Regions from separate parts of the Mesorhizobium sp. M4B.F.Ca.ET.214.01.1.1 genome, predicted to be linked through region 1. Evidence: predicted binding sites of a transcription regulator. Region 1 holds the regulator's gene; each other region holds the start of a gene.
The links. The regulator PhoB, encoded in region 1, activates phosphate uptake and scavenging genes when phosphate is short. The targets are predictions, from matches to a motif close to TGTCATNNANCTGTCAT.

Region 1 (2,201 bases):
GCTCAATTCCGACAACGCCCTGGCGCAGCGCGTGGTGTCCGACGACGCCATCATGGACGCGCGCCAGCGCGAACTCGACGACCGCGCCATCACACTGATCGCCAAGCGGCAGCCGATGGCCAACGATCTGCGCGCCGTGGTCGGCTCGATCCGCATGGCGGGCGACCTCGAACGCATCGGCGACCTCGCCAAGAACATCGCCAAGCGCGTCGGCACCGTCGGTCTCAGCGTCACGCCGCGCGACCTTTCGCATTCCATCGACGGCATGGCGCAGCTGGTGCTGATCCAGGTGCAGGGGGTCATCGAGGAATATGCCGCCGCTGATGCCGCGGCGCTTGCCAAGCTCCGCAACGACGACGAGCGCATCGACGTTAAATACACCTCGGTGTTCCGCGAACTTTTGACCTACATGATGGAAGATCCGCGCAACATCACCGCTTGCACGCATCTGTTGTTCTGCGCCAAGAATCTGGAGCGCATCGGCGACCATGTCACCAACATCGCCGAGAACGCCTACTACGTGCTGACCGGCCAGCAACTGCCCGCCAATCGTCCGAAGCTGGACGAGACGGCGATGTCGGCGCCGGCCTGAGAAGAAGGGTGACGGGCCGATGATCGCGCCACGCATCATGGTGGTGGAGGACGAGGAGCCGCTGGGGGTGCTGCTCCGCTACAATCTTGAATCGGAAGGCTACCAGGTCGAGGTGGTGACACGCGGCGACGAGGCCGAAATCCGGCTGCAGGAAAACGTGCCCGACCTCCTGGTGCTCGACTGGATGGTGCCGGCGGTTTCCGGCATCGAGCTCTGCCGGCGCCTCAGGATGCGGCCGGAGACCGAGCGGCTGCCGATCATCATGCTGACGGCGCGCGGCGAGGAAAGCGACCGGGTGCGCGGCCTCTCCACCGGCGCCGACGACTATCTGGTCAAGCCGTTCTCGACGCCGGAGTTCATGGCGCGCGTCAAGGCGCTGCTGCGCCGCGCCAAGCCGGAAGTCCTGTCCAGCATGCTGAAGGTCGGCGACATCGTGCTCGATCGCGAGTCGCACCGGGTGTACCGCAAGAAGAGCGAAATCCGGCTCGGACCGACCGAGTTCCGCCTGCTCGAATTCATGATGCGGCATCCCGGCCGGGTGTTCTCGCGCAGCCAGCTGCTCGACAATGTCTGGGGCGAGACGATCTACATCGACGAGCGCACGGTCGACGTGCATGTCGGCCGCCTGCGCAAGGCGGTCAACAATGGCCGCATGCCTGACGTCATCCGCACCATCCGGGGCGCGGGCTACGCGATCAGGGAAGATTGACGCTCAGGCCACGTTCTTCCCGGTGGCGCCGCCTTTCACCTGCACGCCCGGCGCGAAAATCTCCTGGTCGACGAAGGTCAGTGCGCGCATGGCGCAGCCTTCGCGGATGAGCGGCAATTCGTTCGGCTCGGTGTCGAAGGAGATCGACTTCGAATGCTGGCCGCCGGCGGTCTGGGCGATCGCCTCGCGCAGCGCCGGCTCGATCAGATCGAAGGCGGCGGCGCTGACGCCGACCATGGCGACGGGAGCTGGATCGATCAGCGCGAACAGGCTGCCGAGGCCGAAGCCGAGCGCCTCGCCGGCCTTGCGGTAGGCCTGGCGCTCCGGGCCGTCGCCGGCGCGCGCCCTGGCGGCGAGCGAGCGCATGTCGGCGTCGCTGACATCGACCGGCTCGGCGTCCTCGCCCATCTGCTTGGCATTGCGCCAGATCGCATAGTTGCCGGCATAGGCCTCGACGCAGCCGCGCCGGCCGCAGCGGCAGAGCGCGCCGCCCGGCCGGTGGATCATGTGGCCGAATTCGCCGCCGGAGGAATGGGTGCCGGTGAACAGCTCTCCCTTCAGCACCAGCCCCATGCCGATGCCGTGCGAGAGCAGGATGGCAATGAAGTCGTCGCGGTACCGCTCGGGATCGCGCCACTGCAAGGCCACCGCCATCATGTTGCAGTCATTCTCCATCGTGGCCGGAACGCCAAATTCGGCTTCCAGAATGTCGGCGAAGGCGATGTCGGTCTGCGGCGTGATCGGCGACCACAACATGGCGCGGGCATGGGTGTCGGTGATGCCCTGGATGCCCATGGCGATGCGGGCGACGCCGCGGACGTCGAGGTCGGGATCCTCGAAACGGCGCCGGACGATGGCCACGCATTCGCCGATCAGCTCGTCGCGCGGCATGATCGCCGT
Region 2 (2,201 bases), on a different contig from region 1:
GCCGCGGTTCCAGAACCAGTTGGTGCCGGGGTGGATGGCGCGCGCCCTGTAGCCCTCGCTCTTCAGGAAGGTCGCCAGCGACGGCGTCGGCGTGCGCACATACTGCTGGTAGGGGATGGAGCCGGCCGGCAGGAAGGCATTGGAGAAGCCGGTCAGCGCCTCGAATTCGATATTGGCGGTCATGCCGCCGAATTCCGGCGAGAACATATAGCCGGAGCGCAGCGCCCGCACATTGGGGATCGGGTCCGGCGTTATGGTGACGCCGGGCAGCTTGGTCGGATCCCAGAAGGATTCGCTCATGACGATGATGATGTCGGGCTTCTCGTCCGGCACCGAGGCCGTCACGTCAGGTCTCGCGATCGCCGCGATCGCCTTGTCGGAATAGCCGGCCGGCGCCGAGACATGGGCCATCGGCACGTTGAGCGCGAAAGCAAGCGCAAAGCCGTTGGAGGCGTAGTTCTCCTTCTGGTCCCACATGATCGGGATGATCTGCAGCCGGTCGCGGGTCCACGAGAAGGTGGCGTAGTCCATGATCGACACGAAGAAGGCAAGCAGCGGCACCGTCAGCGTCAGCCGCGCCAGCCGACCCTTGCGGCTGAGGATCGGCACCTTGCGGCGCCACAGGCGCCAGCCATAGACGAGCAGCGACAGGCCGGCCACGATGGCGATGGCGATGGCGACGGCGGTCAGCGGCCGCTCGCGCACCAGAAGCGGCATCAGCGCCATGATCTGGCGGGAGTAGAGGAAATCGGTCGGGTAGAGCGGATCGCCGAGATAGTGCGACTTCTGGTGGCCGACAAAGGCCAGCGCAAGGGTCAGCGGCGCCACGATCATCAGGCTCTGGTGGCTGCGGCCGAGCACGGCGTCCAGCCCGATCAGCACCAGCGCGAAGACGATGATGGTGGTCCAGCCCGGCTTGAAGGGCTGCAGGAAGAAGGCGACGGTGCCGGAAAAATCGCCGCGCACGATCCATTCGATGGCGAACACCAGTATGGCGGAGGCGAGCAGGGTAACGAGGCCGTAGCGGACGATCGGCCATCTCCGCCCCGGCAGATAGCCGGTGGATGGATCGTCTTCCAAGAACTGCGGCGCCACCTTCCCGGCGCCTTTCCTGATCCGTGCCACTTCGATATTCCCCGGCCCACGCTGCGCGCCAATCCGATCGGCGTCATTGAATTGTCATTGAACTGTCACGCAAAGCTAGCGCCTGTGGCGAAAATAAGAAGAGCCAGCAAACGAATCGTGAGCGGTTTTCATCATCAGTGATCGCCAAAAAGCCTTTTGGAACAGGCACTCGGGTGGTGATTTCGCGCCCGGACAGGGTGGCGCGGGCTTGACTTGCCCGTCCGCCTTGCGCCACAGGCAGGTAAAATCAGCCATTGGAGAGCCTCGATATGGCCGTCGCATTCACCTTTCCGGGACAGGGCAGCCAGGCCGTCGGCATGGGCAAGGACCTGGCGGACGCCTTTCCCGAGGCGCGCAGAGTGTTCGAGGAAGTGGACGACGCTCTCGGCGAGAAACTGTCGAAGCTGATCTGGGAAGGGCCGGAAGAGACGCTGACGCTGACCGCCAACGCCCAGCCGGCGCTGATGGCAGTGTCGCTGGCGGCGATCCGCGCGCTGGAAGCGCGCGGCTTTTCGCTGAAGGACAAGGTCGCTTACGTGGCGGGGCATTCGCTGGGCGAATATTCGGCGCTTGCCGCCGCCGGCTTCGTTTCGGTGGCGGACGCCGCGCGCCTGCTGCGCGTGCGCGGCAATGCCATGCAGGCGGCGGTGCCGGCGGGCGAGGGCGCCATGGCGGCAATCATCGGGCTCGAGCAGGCCGATGTCGAGGCAGCCTGCGCCGAGGCTGCAAAAGGCTCCATCTGCCAGGTTGCCAATGACAATGGCGGCGGCCAGCTGGTGATCTCCGGCGCCAAGCCGGCGGTCGAGCTGGCGGCAAAGCTGTGCACGGAAAAGGGCGCCAAGCGGGCGCTGATGCTGCAGGTCTCCGCCCCCTTCCACTCGGCGCTGATGCAGCCTGCCGCCGAAATCATGCGCGAGGCGCTGGCCGGCGTGGCAAAGAATTCGCCGGTGGTTCCCGTCGTCTCCAACGTCACGGTCACCCCGACCAGCGATCCCGACGAGATCGCCCGGCGCCTTGTCGCGCAGGTGACGGGCCGCGTGCGCTGGCGCGAGACGGTGGAGTGGTTCGCCGCCAAC
Region 3 (2,201 bases), on a different contig from region 1:
GCAAGGCCTGTTACTCGTGCGCCGGTGACGAGTTCGATGTCGCGGCACTCCGCGGCCTGCGCTGTCAGCGCCGCCTGTACGTCGGCACGGTGGGCGACGAGATAGGGCGCACCCCAACGGCTCTCGCCGGCTTGCCCCAGCGGCACCCGCGCCAGTTCACTGAGCGTCGCGGCGTCCTTCAGCACCACCGCCTCCGGCCGAACGGCATGCGGAAGCAACCGATCGAGCACGCCGACCTGCCTGAGGATGCGCGTCGCGTTGGGGGAAAGTTGGATGCCGGCGCCGGCCGCTTCGAGTCGCGGCGCCTGTTCGAAAATCTGCACGCGATGGCCGCGTTCGGCGAACGCAATGGCCGCGGTTAACCCGGCGATACCCGCTCCGGCGATGACGACTTGCCGGGAGCGCGCGTCGTCCATCAGATCTGTCGCGAAAGAGTCAGGCGGCCTGGTCGATATAGAGGCAGCCCGGCGGCACCGTTTCCGTCGCCTTCAGCTTCGACGAATAACGGTAGAGCGTCGAGCAATAGGGGCAGACCTTCTCGTTGTCGTCGCCCATGTCGAGGAAGACATGCGGATGGTCGAAAGGCGGGTTGGCGCCCGTGCACATGAATTCTCTGACGCCGATGTCGATCGCCGGATGGCCCGCATCGTTCTGGAAATGGGGAATGGAACCGCCTGCCATCGTCGTCTCCAATTTGGTCTCGGCCTGCTTTCGGCCAGTTTGCATCTGGATCATAACCGGCCTCTTTGCAAGATCGATGAAATGAAACTGTCGCAAAACCCTGTCAGAGGATAAGTTGAGCCGGTTAACCGGCTGGAGCATTTTTGCAGCCAGGCGTAATGCCTGGCTCCGAAAGGATGTTCAAGGAAACCGGGGCAGGGGCAAGAGCAGGAATCATGAACGAACTGAAGCCGGTGCAAAGCGAATTCATCACCATCGAGGCGGCAAGCCCGGAAGCCGGCAATCCAGACCGTTTCGTCAATCGCGAGTTCTCCTGGCTGCAGTTCAACCGCCGCGTGCTGGAAGAATCGCTGAATGCGAACCATCCGCTGCTCGAACGGGTCCGCTTTCTGTCGATCTCGGCCGCCAATCTCGACGAGTTCTTCATGGTCCGCGTCGCCGGCCTCGCCGGCCAGGTGCGCGAGGGCATCGCCCTCAAGAGCCCGGACGGCCGCACGCCGGAGCAGCAGCTCGAACAATTGCTGCGCGAGGTCGAGCGCCTGCAGGAGGACCAGCAGAAAAGCCTGTCGGCGCTGATGCAGCTGCTCAACAAGGAAGGCATCGAGAGCATCACTCGCGACGCGCTGACCAAGGACGAGAGGGCCTGGCTGGAAGAACATTTCCAGGATCAGGTGTTCCCGGTGCTGACCCCGCTGTCGATCGACCCGGCGCACCCGTTCCCGTTCATCCCCAATCTCGGCTTTTCGATGGCGCTGCAATTGCGCCACCGCAAGAACGGCGAGGAGATGAGCGCGCTGCTGCGCCTGCCGGTGGCCCTGAAGCGCTTCATCCGCCTGCCCGACCGCAAGAACCATGTCCGCTTCATCCCGCTCGAGGAAGCGGTCGGCCTCTATATCGGCAAGCTCTTCCCGGGCTACGAGGTCAAGGGCTCCGGCACCTTCCGCCTCATCCGCGACAGCGATATCGAGGTCGAGGAAGAGTCCGAGGATCTGGTGCGCCTGTTCGAGACGGCGCTGAAGCGGCGTCGCCGCGGTTCGGTCATCCGCATCGAGTTCGACATGTCGATGCCACCCGCGCTGCGCGACTTCGTCGCCGGCGAGCTCGGCGTTTCGTCGAGCCGCATCAGCGTCTTGACCGGTCCGCTGGCGCTGAGCCAGATCTCCGAGATCGTCGCCGTCGCGCGCGACGATTTGAAGTTCACGCCCTACAATCCGCGCTTTCCCGAGCGCATCCGCGAGCATGGCGGCGACTGCTTCGCCGCCATCCGCGAGAAGGACATCGTCGTCCACCACCCCTACGAATCCTTCGACGTGGTGGTGCAGTTCCTTCGCCAGGCGATGGCCGACCCGGAAGTGGTGGCGATCAAGCAGACGCTCTACCGCACCTCCAACGACAGCCCGATCGTCCGAGCGCTGGTCGACGCGGCCGAGGCCGGCAAGTCGGTGACGGCGCTGGTCGAGCTCAAGGCGCGCTTCGACGAGGAGGCCAATATCCGCTGGGCACGCGACCTCGAACGCGCC
Region 4 (2,201 bases), on a different contig from region 1:
CGTTGTCGCCATTGCTGACGGCCTCGCCGCCCACCTTCTTGGTGCCGTCGTTCCACACCACCAGCCCAAGCGGCATGTCGGCGGCAATGATCTTCCAGGTCGCCCTGGAATTCGCGAGTTCCCGCTTCAGCCATTTGGTCTGCTGCTCGCCCAGCATGCGCGATTCCGGCGTCATCGTGTCCTGCATGTCCGGGCCGTTCGGGCCGCGATAGGAGCGCATGTCGAGGAAGAACACGTCGAGCAGCGGCCCATAGGCTATTTTGCGATAGACGCGGCCGGGCTCGGCCGGCTCGTAGCGGATCGTCGTCATCTCGTGGAAGGCGCGCGCCGCGCGTGCCGCCAGCACATGGATGGATTTCTCCGAGTAGCGGTCGTCGCTGCCGAGATCCTTGGAATCCGACCAGTTGTTGACCACCTCGTGGTCGTCCCACTGGTAGAAGGTCGGGCAGATGGCGGAGAGGGCGAGCACATTCCTGTCCATCATGTTGTATTTCCACTGCGCCCGATATTCGTCGAGCGTCTGCGCCACCTTGCGCTTCTCGTCGATCAGCACGGCGTTCTTCCACTTGCCGCCGCCGGGCAGGTCGACCTCGTCCTTCATCACGCCATCGGCATAGATCGTGTCGCCGGAATGCAGGAAGAAATCCGGCGTGTGCTTGCCGATGGTGGCGTAGGTCTTCATGCCGGTCTCGTCGATGCCCCAGCCCTGGCCGGCGGTATCGCCCGACCAGGCGAAGCGGATGTCGCGCTTGGAGGCCGGCGCGGTGCGGAAGCGGCCGACGATCGGCTCGGAAACGGCGTTGATGTCGGCGAGGTCGGCCGCGGTCATGCGATAGAAGATGTCCTGGTCGGCGGCGAGATCGGTGAGCAGCCGCTTCACCGTGTAGTCGCTGGCCGGCGACGTATCGAGCGGCGCGAGCCTGGTGGCGTTGGCGAAGCTCTCCGTCGACGACACTTCGAACATCACGCGCGCCGGACGGTCCGTGCGCGTCCACACCATGCCGCTTGAGGCGTCGACGTCGCCGGACTGGACGCCATGGGTGAAGGCAGGCCGCTGGCTGGCGCGCGAATAATAGGGCAGCGCGAGGCCCGAGGCGCCGACCAGGCCGAATGCGCTCGCCGAGGTGACGAAGGCGCGGCGGGTCATCGAGATCTTGTTCATGGCTGTCTCCTGGATGGCGTTTAACGTCGCCCCCAAGCTCCCGCCTCAATGTTTCAGGCGCATCTCGGAACCATGAAGTTTTGATAACAATGAACAGGCCTTCCCTTCTTCCCTTGTGGGAGAAGGTGGATCGGCGCGCAGCGCCGAAACGGATGAGGGGTGCGCGACTGAGTGAGACGGTGGCGTTCCCTGGAGCACCCCTCATCCGTCGCCTTCGCCGACACCTTCTCCCACAAGGGAGAAGGAAAAGTCGCGCCCTACGCCGCCTGCGGCTCCGGCTCGAACGCCGGCCTGCTCGTGTTGATCAAGAGCGAGATACAGGCCGCCGCGATTGCTGTCATGCCGGCGATCATGAAGGCCAGCTCGTAATTGCCCTGCAGCTCGCGCATCGTACCGCCGAAGGCGGCGGCGGCCGCAGCACCCACCTGGTGGCCGGCGACGATCCAGCCGAAGACGATCGGGCCGCTGCGGTCGCCGAAGGCCTCGTTGGCGAGCCTCAGGGTCGGCGGCACGGTGGCGATCCAGTCGAGCCCGTAGAGCACGGCAAAGATGATCAGGCTGACCGCCGAGAAGCCGGAATAGGGCAAGTAGATCAGCGACAGGCCGCGGACGGCATAGTAGACGCCGAGCAGCTTGCGCGGGTCGAAACGGTCGGTGAGCCAGCCGGACAGCGTCGTGCCGATCAGGTCGAAGATGCCCATCATCGACAACAGGCCGGCCGCCTGCACCTCGCCGATGCCCATGTCGCCGCAGAAGGCGATGAGATGCGTGCCGACCAGCCCGTTGGTGGTGAAGCCGCAGACGAAGAAGGTGGCGAACAGGTACCAGAACACCCGCGTGCCGGCGGCGCGGCGCAACGTGCCGAGCGTATGCGCCAGGAAATTGCCCTGCGAGGCCGGCGACACCGGCGGCACGTCGTTCGGCTCGGCGCCATAGCGCACCTGGCCGATCGAGGCTGGACGCTCCGGCACCAGCAGCCACACCACCGGCACCAGCGCCGCGGTGGCGATCGCGATGGCGATGGCGACCGGCTTCCAGC

Region 2: EN857_RS04840 (LTA synthase family protein) is a predicted target of PhoB. The motif match lies at 1,178-1,194, and genes of this name have one in related genera.
Region 3: EN857_RS25535 (RNA degradosome polyphosphate kinase) is a predicted target of PhoB. The motif match lies at 759-775, and genes of this name have one in related genera.
Region 4: EN857_RS17270 (alkaline phosphatase) is a predicted target of PhoB. The motif match lies at 1,235-1,251, and genes of this name have one in related genera.

The regions. Positions count from the first base shown of each region.
Region 1 is NZ_SRUX01000018.1:139,377-141,577, forward strand. Features, by position in the region: gene phoU (phosphate signaling complex protein PhoU) at 1-592, shown strand, start outside; gene phoB (phosphate regulon transcriptional regulator PhoB) at 612-1,301, shown strand; gene EN857_RS29065 (ROK family protein) at 1,305-2,201, opposite strand, start outside.
Region 2 is NZ_SRUX01000002.1:318,240-320,440, reverse strand. Features, by position in the region: gene EN857_RS04840 (LTA synthase family protein) at 1-1,125, opposite strand, end outside; gene fabD (ACP S-malonyltransferase) at 1,395-2,201, shown strand, end outside.
Region 3 is NZ_SRUX01000014.1:153,307-155,507, reverse strand. Features, by position in the region: gene EN857_RS25545 (FAD-dependent monooxygenase) at 1-416, opposite strand, end outside; gene EN857_RS25540 (zinc-finger domain-containing protein) at 436-681, opposite strand; gene EN857_RS25535 (RNA degradosome polyphosphate kinase) at 897-2,201, shown strand, end outside.
Region 4 is NZ_SRUX01000008.1:113,718-115,918, forward strand. Features, by position in the region: gene EN857_RS17270 (alkaline phosphatase) at 1-1,162, opposite strand, end outside; gene EN857_RS17275 (MFS transporter) at 1,420-2,201, opposite strand, start outside.